Regions from separate parts of the Amphritea japonica ATCC BAA-1530 genome, predicted to be linked through region 1. Evidence: predicted binding sites of a transcription regulator. Region 1 holds the regulator's gene; the other holds the start of a gene.
What was found. The regulator PhoB, encoded in region 1, activates phosphate uptake and scavenging genes when phosphate is short. The targets are predictions, from matches to a motif close to TGTCATANNNNTGTCANA.
Positions count from the first base shown of each region.

Region 2: AMJAP_RS00950 (YcbK family protein) is a predicted target of PhoB. The motif match lies at 1,690-1,707, and genes of this name have one in related genera.

Region 1 covers NZ_AP014545.1:3,784,729-3,791,258, forward strand. Annotated here, with positions in the region: gene AMJAP_RS17460 (DUF1415 domain-containing protein) at 1-48, opposite strand, end outside; gene AMJAP_RS17465 (chorismate--pyruvate lyase family protein) at 134-688, shown strand; gene ubiA (4-hydroxybenzoate octaprenyltransferase) at 705-1,595, shown strand; gene phoB (phosphate regulon transcriptional regulator PhoB) at 1,699-2,394, shown strand; gene phoR (phosphate regulon sensor histidine kinase PhoR) at 2,403-3,719, shown strand; gene cysZ (sulfate transporter CysZ) at 3,779-4,564, opposite strand; gene AMJAP_RS17490 (hypothetical protein) at 4,589-4,813, opposite strand; gene AMJAP_RS17495 (NADP-dependent oxidoreductase) at 4,944-5,888, shown strand; gene AMJAP_RS17500 (hypothetical protein) at 5,885-6,530, opposite strand, start outside.
Region 2 covers NZ_AP014545.1:204,467-210,996, forward strand. Annotated here, with positions in the region: gene AMJAP_RS00940 (sensor domain-containing protein) at 1-8, opposite strand, end outside; gene AMJAP_RS00945 (L,D-transpeptidase family protein) at 332-1,591, shown strand; gene AMJAP_RS00950 (YcbK family protein) at 1,724-2,266, shown strand; gene AMJAP_RS00955 (AraC family transcriptional regulator) at 2,390-3,394, opposite strand; gene AMJAP_RS00960 (enoyl-CoA hydratase) at 3,587-4,360, shown strand; gene AMJAP_RS00965 (acetyl-CoA C-acyltransferase) at 4,450-5,637, shown strand; gene AMJAP_RS00970 (acyl-CoA dehydrogenase family protein) at 5,746-6,530, shown strand, end outside.

The DNA.
Region 1 (6,530 bases):
AAGCTGCTCAATCTGCTCGGTTGAGTAGTGTTGTTGCGCTTTAGCCATTATCTTTCACCTGTTCCAATCGATGCTCTAACCGATACATTTTAATCCGGCTAGGGTACTATACAGCCAGTTTTTTTGCTGAGAAATGATCGTGCCAATCCCTGCAGCCCTTAATCAAAATAGCTTCGACGTTCGCTGGTATACACTGCGACGTCCGGCAGCTCCTGATGCTCCGAATATCTGGCGAAAGTGGCTACTGGACCGTGGCTCTCTGACCCAACACCTGTTGCAGGCCAGTAACGGTGATTTTAAAGTTGAGGTTGTACGCCAGATATGGGGACGTCCTACCCGCTCAGAAGCTCTGGCGCTGGGGATTTCGCCCAGACAGATAGCGTTAATCCGTGAAGTACAACTGGTCGGTCTTGGGCAACCCTGGGTATTCGCCCGAACAATTATTCCGGCGACCACCCTCACAGGTAAACAACGGGAATTAAACTTCCTGGGAAACCGTTCCCTAGGGACCGTCCTCTTCCGCGACCCAACGATGCGCAGAGGCGCTCTCCAAATCAGTCGGCTTAAAATAAGGAGTGGAGAAACGGTCTGGGCTCGTCGGTCCATGTTTAAGCTGGCAAATAAGCCCCTGCTGGTAGCCGAGGTTTTCCTGCCGGCACTACAACAGGTAAACTATCGGAAAAAATGATTATAGGCTGTTTATAATGCAATCAGGCGCTAAACCGATCGAAGCTGGCTGGCAACAAAAACTGCAGGCTTGTGGTCAGCTGATGCGAGTAAATAAGCCGATCGGCACCTACCTGGTGCTCTGGCCGATGCTCTTTTCGCTATGGATCGCGGCTGAAGGCATCCCCCCACTGAATCTGCTATTCATTTTCTGCCTCGGCACTTTTTTAATGCGCTCAGCCGGCTGTGTAATCAATGACTTCGCCGACCGAAAAGTAGATGGGCATGTAAAACGCACCGCTCAACGCCCGCTTCCCGGAGGCAGAATTTCTGCAAAAGAAGCATTAATCCTATTTTTTCTGCTGCTGGTTACCGCTTTTATTCTCGTGCTGTTTACCAATTCGATGACGGTCTACCTCTCCTTTGGCGGTGTTGCCCTGGCCGCCTGTTACCCTTTTATGAAGCGTTATACCCACCTCCCCCAAGTCGTGCTGGGAATGGCATTTGCCTGGGCGATACCGATGACTTTCAGCGCGACTCTGAATGAGATTCCACCTATCGCCTGGCTAATCTACACCGCAACCATGCTCTGGACGGTAGCCTACGATACGATGTATGCAATGGTCGACCGGGATGACGATATAAAGATCGGCGTAAAATCCACTGCCATTTTATTTGGCGATCTGGATAAAATTATTATCGGTATTCTACAGCTGCTCACCCTGATCATATTTATTATGGTGGGCCTCCAACTTAGCTTATCGATCGGATTCTATCTCGGCCTGACAGTCATGGCAGGCTTGTTTGCTTATCAGCAGCATCTGATCAAAGACCGTCAGCGGGACGCCTGTTTTAGCGCCTTTCTCAACAACAATTATGCCGGCCTGGCCCTCTTCATCGGGGTGGTAATACACTATCTAACGGTTTAATGACAAATTCACTTGCATCACCGGGTGCTTTGTCATATTTCTGTAACAGTTTCATCATCTAATATGACCGTCTGAATATATCTAATAAATGAGGTGATTGGTCATGACGTCGGGTAAACGCGTTCTGATTGTTGACGACGAGGCTCCGATTCGCGAAATGATCGCCGTTGCTCTCGAAATGGCAGGCTATGAGTGCATGGAGGCGGATTCCGCCCAGGCTGCCCATCCTATGATCGTTGATAATCTTCCAGATATGATCCTATTAGACTGGATGATGCCGGGTATCAGCGGTATCGAGTTTGCGCGACGCTTACGCAAAGATGAAATGACCTCAGATATCCCAATCATCATGCTAACGGCAAAAACCGATGAAGATAATAAGATTCAGGGTCTGGAAACCGGTATTGATGATTACATTACTAAGCCGTTCTCCCCCCGCGAGTTAGTTGCCCGACTGAAAACAGTACTTCGCCGAACAACCCCCAAAGGTATTGAAGAACCAATCACCGTCGATGGATTAACCCTGGACCCGGTCTCTCACCGGGTCAGCTCTGAGCTGAAACCACTGGAACTGGGCCCTACTGAATTCAGACTGCTGCAGTTCTTTATGACCCATCAGGATCGCGCCTATAGCCGAAGCCAACTGCTGGACCTGGTGTGGGGAGGCAATGTTTATGTTGAAGAGCGTACTGTTGATGTGCATATCCGTCGCCTGCGTAAAGCACTGGGTGACCGCCACGACTACCTGATACAAACAGTCCGTGGTACTGGCTACCGCTTTTCTTCTCAAGCGGCCTGAGACTAGCGATGTATAACGCCAGCCACTCCATAGCCAGCAACCTGTTGTTAACCGTGGTGGCTGGGTTTGTACTGGGTCTGATCATTGGCCATCCCGGCTGGACCCTGTCTGTCACCCTGATTATCTGGGGACTCTATCAGATTAAGCAGTTCAATCGATTGCAACAATGGTTGATGAGCAGTGACCGCTCTAAGGTGCCTGAAAGTCAGGGCTATTGGGGGGAACTCTTTGATGAGCTATCCCGAGACCAAAAAAGACAACAACAGCGTACTCAGTCATTACGTAATGTGATCAATCGGTTCCAGCAATCCTCCGCAGCACTGAGCGACGCTATCGTCATTATTGATGGGCAGAACCATTTAGAGTGGTGGAACAGAGCCGCTGAAGGTCTGCTAGGGATGAAAGTCAAAACCGACCGGGGTCGCTCGGTCATGAATCTGCTACGGGATCCGCGCTTTGTCCGTTACTACCGCAAAGGGCTGTATGAGGATCCGTTAGAACTCTCCTCTCCGATACACAACGATATTATCCTGGAATACCGGATTACCCGCTTTGGGGCAGGCGACCGCATTCTGGTCGCCCGTGATATTACCCGCCTCAAACAACTGGAGCAGACCCGACAGGATTTCGTCGCTAACGCTTCTCACGAGCTGCGTACACCGCTTACAGTAATTCGTGGCTACCTAGAGACCTTTCTTGACCAAGAGCTGCCTCGACCACTACAGCGCGGTCTGAGCCAGATGGAAAGTCAGTCTAAACGGATGGAAAACCTGGTATCTGATCTCTTGCTCTTATCACGCCTTGAAGCCAGCGCTCATGTCGCTGATGAACTGCCTATTCCTCTTCATTCGATAATCTACCGATTACAAGAAGATGGCCTGGCCCTCGGCAAAGACAAGAACCAAACTATTACTGTTGACCTGGAAGCAGGCAAAACGCTTCTGGGTCAGGAATCGGAGATCTTTAGTGCGATTTCAAATCTGGTTTTTAATGCGGTTCGTTATACCCCCAATGAAGGCAATATTAAGCTACGCTGGTGGACCGACAAAAAGGGCGGTCACTTCTCAGTCCAGGATAACGGCGCGGGTATCGACAGTATTCACCTGCCACGACTGCAGGAACGTTTCTACAGGGTCGATGAGAGCAGGTCCTCAGATAGTGGTGGTACCGGTTTGGGTCTGGCCATTGTTAAACATGTAATGCTTCGTCATGGCGGTCGGCTAACCATCAATAGTCAGCCGGGTAAAGGTAGTAGCTTTATCTGCCATTTCCCTTCCGATCTCATTATCGCTACGCCGGCAAAAGAGCATATAGAAAACGAATAGCAACTATAAAAAAACGCACATAATTCGTGCGTTTCTTATAGCCTCGCCGACACTGCTTATTACTCTAATCGCCCCTGATCCTGACGCAGCGTCAGGTCAATCTCAGTGTCACCTGTATATTCCTCAACCCAGAAAATGGTCGCGCCTATCACCGCGGCCGGCATCACCAGCAAATTCACCAACGGAATCATCATACCCACGGACACCAGGCCGCCAAAACCAACTGATGTTAGTCGCCGCTGCTTAAGGGAATCTTTCATATCCCGAAAGCTAACGTGATTATTATCCATCGGGTAATCACAATATTGAATCGCCATCATCCAGCAGCCAAAGAGGAACAACAGAAACGGTGCAACGATACCCAGCACCGGGATAAACGTCAGTACGAGTAAAAACAACAACCGGGGAAGATAGTAGAGTAATTTTGAAATCTCACGGGCTACCGTTCGGGGAATCAGGGCTATAATTTCCTGCCAACCGGAATCAGTTACCGTGACTCCGCGCAAGCGCTGCTCAACCTTCTCAGACAATATGCCATTGAAGGGTGCAGCAATGATATTAGCCACCACACTGAAACTGTAATACACCGTGATTAACACAAAGCCAGCTACCAGCGGCCACAATAAGTAACGGAGGAACTGTAGCCAGTCCCAGTCTGGCAAAATAGAACTCAGTAAATAATCGATCCAGTAGCCCATCTGATCAAATAGCAGCCAGATAGCCCCGGTAAATAAAAAAACATTGATCAACAACGGCACTAACACAAAATGTCGTATGCCTTTTTCCGGCAACATTGCCAGGCCACGCATAAAAAAATTTGCGCCGCGGAACGGGTTTCCTTTCATCGGGTCCTCAGTTAATTAGTTGGGTCAGCCCATAAAGTGATTATAAAAACGGACAATAACTGCCAGCAGCATCATAGACAGACCGATCCGGTTAATCATGAATTCCCGCTTAGTGAAGCTAATTGTTGCCTGCCAGAACACCAGTACGGATTTAAGATCCTGGGTTCGTAAGACGTAGAGTATCAGCGACACTACAAACACGCCAAGGCCAACCATCATTAACAGCTGTTCTGCTACTACAAGATACATCTACCCTTCACCTTCAATTATGATTCAAGGCCTTAAGATTAACAGAAATAGTCGGCATAAGTGGCTGGTTTAGCCTATAACTTTATGTGAACATGCAGCTTATTTCTCCTTCTCTGCATCGGAGTCCACTATGAAAGCAATCTCTATACATCAGTTTGGCGGCCTCGAAGAGCTAACTTACAGCACCCAGCCTAAACCCCAGCTTAATTCCGGTGACGTTCTCGTAAAAACCACTGCTGCAGGGGTCAATCCTATCGATTGGAAAACCTGCTCAGGAGGTGGCGCCAGCGGTTTCATAGATGAGATGCCGTTTATACCCGGCTGGGAGTTTTCTGGCGTTATTGCTGATGCAGGGGATACTGACTTTGAAGTGGGTCAGGCGGTATTCGGGATGATTCGATTTCCTCAACCGGCCGGCTGCTATGCCGAATATATCGCAGCACCAGCAGCCCAAATCAGCCGGTTACCCGATGCTGTGGACCTGATCACCGCTGGCGGCTTTCCTACAACAAGCCTGACCGCGTGGCAGGCCCTGTTTGATAAAGGAGCCCTTAAACCGGGCCAGAAAGTACTGATATTAGGAGCGGCCGGTGGCGTCGGCCACCTTGCAGTACAGCTGGCAAAGTGGGCTGGAGCTCATGTTACCGGTACCGCATCCATGCACAACCACGAGTTTCTGGCAACGCTGGGGTGTGAACATACCATTGACTATCACAGCCAAAATATCACCGATCATGTCAGCAATATTGATCTGATTATTGACTGTATAGGAGGGGAAACTGCAATTGAAGCCCTGCCTTGCCTGACAGCAGACGGGGCTATCGTTACGCTTCCATCGATCACAAAAGACCAGGTAGTGGCTGCAGGAGCAGCTCAAAGACGCCGGGTTGAAACCATTCTTTGTGAGCCTTCGGCAAAGCAACTCAGTGAAATTGCTCAACTGGTTGCCGATGAACAGCTACAACTGCATACAACCGAGACATTCCCTCTGGATAAGGCAGCAGAAGCTTTCGAACTCAGTCAAAGCGGCCACGTTTGTGGCAAGCTGATTCTTACAATGGACTCACAGAATTAATTCGTACTATCCAATGAACCGGCCAATTGCAGGTACTCCGCCTGCAATTGATTAGCCTGTTCTACCATTCTGACCACCGACCGATCAACCAACCCCGGAACGAACGCGTCCTTGCTGGCATCTGCTGTTTTTCGAATCCGCTCCAACTGTTGACCGATCTTCTTTAATCCCTGGTTTATCGAAGGAGTCGTATACGGTATTGCCTCTAGTTTAATCAGATTATCGCCCAGCGCCTGGTACGTTTCGCGATAAGCCGGCTCTACCTCAGCACGCATACCCCAAGCCATCATGCCATACAAAGCAGATAACCGTTGGCACAGCAATTCATGTTGCCCCATCAGCTCTAACATCTGCGCCCCCTTACTGAGGTTCCCCACTACCATGCCCTCTAGCAGTAATGTTCCCTGCTTAAGCGTATTTTCATTCATGGTATACAACTCGACTAATCGAGCCCGGTCCGGCTTCTGTTTGTACTGACGCTGTAATAATACCCAGCTTTGTTCCATCTGTTTTAATTGGTGTAACACCTGAATATCAGTAACTGCAGCATTGAGCTGTTGCTGCTGCAGATCGAAGCGCGTTATCGCCTCAGCCAGTGCCTGATTCGCTTTACGAGAGCGCACTCCCAACCCAGAAAGCACA
Region 2 (6,530 bases), 250 kb from region 1:
AAAGACATTGATGCCGCCTTGCTATTGAAATCATACAGTCCGAAGGAAAATATTCCTTCATGATGGTGGCGTGTTTCGTTTGAAATAAAGCCGCACGTTTTGAGTGTATATTAAGTTTCTGAGTATTTGAAGGCGGTGTATTAGCACTACCGCGATACCGTTTGTTTGATATTACCGGACCTCAGTGACTGTAGTCTTTGTCCTATATCTGAATTCACAGCTTTGTACCTACAAAGGCTATCTAAATTGGTTATCAGGGGCGTTTGTCTTATCTGCTTTTGATTTTTCTGCTTTTAGGGTCTGTAATTAATGGACACAGATTTCCAGTTGAATGGAATCTGGAGGAGTGAGTATGGGGCTTTCCCGGTTTTTCTGCGTTTGTGCTGCTTTAATGCTTTTTACCAGTAGTAGTGTATCCGCAGTAGAGCCTCCGACAATGTTATCAGCGTTGCTGAATCAGCATCAGCAGGGTACCGGAGTGCCCGATGCCCGGTTTAGTAATTTAGAGGAGGCTTCTCTTTTTTATCAACGGCTGAACCAGCAGGCTCACTGGCCCCGGTTAGCTGGGGGTTCGCTTTTGCGTCAGGATGATCGCGATACTGAGATCACTATCCTGCGCCAACAATTGATGCTGCTGGGGGACTATCGGCGCCTAACTCAGGCTCTTATTGATGAAGAGTATTTTGACCAGGAACTGTCTGAGGCTTTGAAACAGTTTCAGTACCGCCATGGTGCAAAAGTGGATGGGATTCTAGGTCCGAAGAGTCGTGCCCTCTTGAACGTACCTCCCTCTCAACGACTCAATCAGCTAAGTTTAAATCAATATCGAGTCAGCCAGTTCAGGGCCTTGGCTCTGGGGCGTTATATTCAGGTCAACATTCCTGAATTCAGGTTACGCCTGGTAGATCAGGGAGATACCGTATTGCAGCTGAAAACCATAGTGGGTCGTAAAAAACGTAAAACACCGGTGTTTACTACCGATATTAAGGCACTGGTGATGAACCCCTCCTGGACAGTCCCTAAAAGTATTGGTTGGAAGGATATTATTCCAGCATGGCAAGCCGACCCTGAATACCTGAGTCGAAAAAACCTCAGTGTTGCTCAGGGTTGGGGCAATCAGCGAGTATTACTGCCCAGTAGCGAAGTCGAGCCGCAGTCGATGTATAACAGTGATGAGTATCGTTACTTCTGGGAAGCGCCTGGGCAGGGAAATACGCTGGGGCGCATCAAATTTTTGTCTCACAGCCGTTATGCTATTTATCTGCATGACACATCGGCACCTGGGTTGTTTAACCGGGACAGGCGTGATCTGAGCTCCGGCTGTATCCGGGTTGAGCGGGCGGAAGATTTGGCTCAACATCTGATACAGCTAGACAGCCCTGAGCAGTTGCCCCAGCTTGGCTCTACCCTGATGACAGAGAAAACCAGCGAGATTTATCTGCGTCATCCCGTACCGGTGCATATGACGTACTGGACTGCCTGGGTGGATAATCAGGGCCTGTTAAATTTTCGTGATGATATTTATCGTCGTGATGAGTGGGAGCATAGCCAGCTTTTTGCTACCAGTCAGTTAGGGAGTCCCAAATTCTGAGCAGGTATATTTAAACAAGTGATTAAAAACTGTACAGACATGATGTGTTCGTGGATAATTGCTGGCTGAATTTTAACCAGCTTGAAGCGTTTTTACTTAATGACAAATATAAAACACTCGCGCAGGGTCTTTTTGCGCAATATCGCACTGTTATCTGCAGGTGCGGCTCTCCCTTCCAGGGCCTTTGCAAATCACAATGTAACAGGGGTTGTGGATTCCTTTCCTTCAGAGATGTCTCTCTCGTTTAGTAATCTTCATACCGGAGAAAAGCTGAAGACAACCTTCTTTTGTGAGGGAAACTTTGTCAATGAAAGTATGGATGCGATCTGTCATCTGCTGCGGGATCATCGAAATAATGAAGTCGGTAAGATGAGCCCCGATCTGATGCTGTTATTACATGACCTGCAACAGACACTTGAGGTTGATCAGCCCTTTGAAGTGATTTCCGGTTACCGGTCGCCGGCCACCAATGCAATGTTAAGTCAGCGAAGCAGTAAAGTTGCAAAGAAAAGTCTGCATATGCAGGGCAAAGCGGTTGATATTCGTATCCCGGGGATTCGTCTGACGGACCTGCATCGGGCTGCACGCCAGATAGATCGTGGTGGCGTTGGCCTCTATACGGGTAGTCGGTTTGTTCATTTAGATACAGGCAGGCCCAGATACTGGGGTAGTTAACAGATTTAACCTGTGAGGATTTTCATCTGAAGGAGTCTGACAGACCAGTACGGGGCTTCGTGTTGAAAGGGTTAAGGCCTTGATCGCTTCAGAGACGTTCGTTCGCTGGTTCGTTCTCAGGCATTAGCGCTTTAATTGTAGATAGCTGGTGGGCGTTAACCCGGTCCACTGTTTAAATGCCCGGGTAAAAGAGCGGGACTCGCTATATCCCAGTGTGTGCGCGATTTCAGATACGGATAGCTTCTGGGAAAACAGCTTCTCGATGGCCAGATCTCGTCGAATTTCATCTTTAATTTGTGGATAAGAACTTCCTTCGCTCTTAAGTTTACGCCGTAGTGTTTGGGAGCTGATATTAAACTGCTGCGCAAGCGCTTCAAACGAGGGGCATTGAAGCACCTCATTCCCCTGTTGCAGTAATAGTGCCCGGATACGTGCCCGAAAACCTTGCTCATCGCCGGGAATCGTAATCAGATCTGCCGGTGAGTGCCGTAGGAACTGTGATAGATCACGTTGAGTTCTAACCGGGGGTTGTGCGAGAAAATCGGCACTGAAGCTGAATTTCAGACTGGGTTGACTGAAATAATGCTGGCAGGGGAATAGGTGTTTCAGTTCGCTGCTATGGTCTGGTTCAGAGTAGGTGAAGCTGACCTGATTAAGGGGTATTTTTTTACCCACCACCCAACTGGCGTAACGATGCCAGATAACCATCCAAAATTCTTGGTAAAAAAAGTCAGGATCAAGTTCCGGTTGGGCAAAAATAATTTCAAATTCAACCCGATTATCCCGCTGCTGCATGTTCATCTGAATATCATCGGTAAACAGGTTATAGAACTGGATACCCTGCGCTAACACCGCTTCAAGGGAGTCGTAGTTTAATGAGTGTCGCGCCATAAAGGCGAATGCTCCTGATTTACAGGGGTGAGCGGTACAGCCCAAAAACTCATCACTTAACATCGACCAAATCGTCTGTACCAGCCGAGTCATCTGATCGCCATGGATCCTGAGTCCAGCTTGCTTTAAGTGTGCCCGTTCTATACCAAGTTCCTCTAACAGGCTATTGGTTTCGAGGCCCTTCCTCGCAGCACAATTGAGTGCTGCCTGAATGTAATGAACATCAACTGTCGCCATAGTCTATCCGTTATACATTAACTGATTTTTGCCCGTCGTACTGGATGCTGGAAACTACCGGAGAAGCTGTTCGACTAATAGATAGTATGTAATATTTTGTGACGTAAGTCGTCATATTAGGACATTTTATGACAACTTGTTTTCCGCCATAGTGAGTGTTCGCTATAGGAAAACCGATTGTAGGTACCAAATATGTCTGAGAAGTTATTGGTTGAGTTGGTTGAGCACACCGCCGTAGTCACGATTAACAACCCTCCGGCGAATACCTGGGACAGAGAAAGCCTGGCAGCACTTAAGCTACTGGTTGAAGAGCTTAACGCTAACTCTGAGGTTTACAGTCTGGTACTGACCGGTTCTGGGGATAAGTTTTTCTCTGCTGGTGCCGACTTGAATATGTTTGCTGACGGGGATAAAGGTAACGCTCGTGAGATTTCCAGTTTATTCGGACAAGCTTTTGAAGCGCTAAGCTGTTTTCGTGGCGTATCTATTGCGGCAATGAACGGCTATGCAATGGGGGGTGGGCTTGAGTGCGCACTGGCTTGTGATATTCGTATTGCCGAAGCGCAGATTTCAATTGCACTACCCGAAGCTAAAGTAGGTTTACTCCCTTGTGCTGGTGGAACTCAGCGCTTGTTAAGTCTGGCCGGAGAGGGTTGGGTGAAACGTATGATTCTCTGCGGTGAGCGATTAACCGCTGAACAGGCCCACACCGTTGGTATTATCGAAGAAGTGGTTGACCGGGGAGTAGCTAAAGCAGCGGCGATGGCGATGGCGAAAAAAGTAGCCCAGCAGAGTCCTTCCAGTGTTGCTGCCTGTAAATCACTGATTCAGGAGTCACGTACTGAGCTGGAAAAGGGACTACTCCGCGAACGGGAATTGTTTATCGACCTGTTCGATACCGCTGACCAGAGCGAGGGTGTTAGCGCCTTCTTGGAAAAGCGCTCGCCCGAGTGGAAAAATGCCTGATATCGTCATGTGTACAGAAGCATGTCGTCAGATCAAATTGCTATCAAAATAAATAAGCTGAATGGGCAAGCCCCATCGAGAGAAGACCAATGTCACAGAATCAAGATCCGATTGTAATTGTTGCCGCAACCCGTACTCCGATGGGAGGGCTGATGGGAGCCTTGAGCGAAGTACCCTCGCCTCAACTGGGTGCAACGGCGATTAAAGCGGCAATAGATCGTTCCGGGCTTAATGCCAGCGATGTTGATCAGGTCATTATGGGCTGTGTATTACCTGGTGGTCTGGGGCAGGCTCCCGCTCGACAAGCTGCGCTGGGTGCTGAATTACCGCTGTCTGCTGGCTGTGTCACTATCAATAAGATGTGCGGCTCAGGAATGAAGGCGGTAATGGATGCCCATGATCAGATCAAGGCAGGCACCAGCTCAGTAATGGTGGCCGGCGGCATGGAAAACATGAGCCAGTCTCCTTACTTGTTGCCAAAAGGTCGTGGCGGTATGCGTATGGGTCATAGCCAGGTACTGGATTCGATGTTTTTTGATGGGCTTGAAGATGCTTACGAGGGTGGCCTGATGGGATCTTTCGCCCAGGCAACAGCTGACAGTTTTGGTGTGACTCGTGAGGCGATGGATAATTTTGCGATTGAATCTCTGAGCCGTGCGAACAAAGCGATCAACGAAGGTTGGTTTGAGAATGAGATTGCGCCGGTTACGATTAAGAGTCGTAAAGGCGATACGCAAGTAGCGATAGATGAGCAGCCGGGTAATGCGAATCCGGACAAAATTCCACAACTGCGTCCGGCCTTTAAAAAAGACGGTACGGTGACGGCGGCTAACTCCAGCTCTATCTCTGATGGTGCTGCTGCGCTGGTGATGATGAGCGAAAGTGAGGCCAAAGCGCGGGGCCTGCAACCACTGGCTCGCATTACCGGGCATATGACACATGCTCAACGTCCCGCTGATTTTTCAATAGCGCCGATTTCAGCCGTTCAGAAACTGTTAGATAAGGTAAATTGGACCAGCGATGACGTTGATCTTTATGAGATTAACGAAGCCTTCGCCGTTGTGACCATGCTGGCAACGCAGAAACTGGAACTGGATTCAGCAAAGGTCAATGTTCACGGTGGCGCATGCGCATTAGGTCATCCCATCGGTTGTTCCGGCGCCCGGGTTCTGGTTACCCTGATCCACGCGCTGAAACGACTGGGCAAGCAGCGTGGCGTAGCGTCCCTTTGTATCGGTGGCGGTGAGGCGACGGCTGTTGCAATCGAAATGATCTGAACAGCGCTACGCTGTGCTTAAATGATCTCATTCAGGGGCTGGTTATTCCGCCCCTTTACCTGATTAAAGCGTACTTGTTAAAGAGTACATGAAAGAGAGAACCACCTGATGGATATGACCCTAACCGAAGACCAGTCCATGATTCAGGATATGGCGCGTAAGTTTGCCCAGACTGAACTGGCTCCTGTTGCCGAGAAACTAGATCAGGAAGGTGATCGTGCATTGTTCCTTAAAAACCTGAACAGTTTGGCTGAACTTGGTTTTATGGGGCTAAATGTTGATGATCAATACGGTGGTGCCGAAGCGGGCACCGTTGTGTTTAGCCTCGCGGTTACTGAGATCGCCCGGGCTTGTGCTTCAACTGCTGTGACGATGTCGGTCACTAACATGGTTGCTGAAGTTATTCAGGCGGTTGCTTCTGAAGAACAGAAAAAGCGTTATTTGCCCAAGCTGTGCAGTGGTGAATACCCTGCGGGTGGTTTCTGTCTGACGGAGACCACTGCCGGTTCTGATCCTTCCAATATGAAAACCACAGCGGTTCTGGAAGGTGATGAGTGGATACTGAATGGCGCTAAACAATTTATCACCAGTGCAGAATACGCCGGAGTTTTTGTTGTTTGGGCCGTGACTGATAAGAGTCAGCCCAGAGGTAAAGGCATCTCCTGTTTTCTGGTTGAAAATAACATTCCCGGGTTGTCTGTATCTAAAGCGGAAAAGAAAATGGGTCAGCATGCGTCGGCCACCAATGAAGTACTGTTCGAAAATTGCCGCATTCCCAAAAGTGCGCTGATGGGCGAATTGAATCAGGGCTTCAAAGTGGCGGTCGGTGAGTTAGCAGGTGGTCGTATCGGTGTTGGATCTATCGCTCTGGGTATTGGTCAGGCTGCGATGGA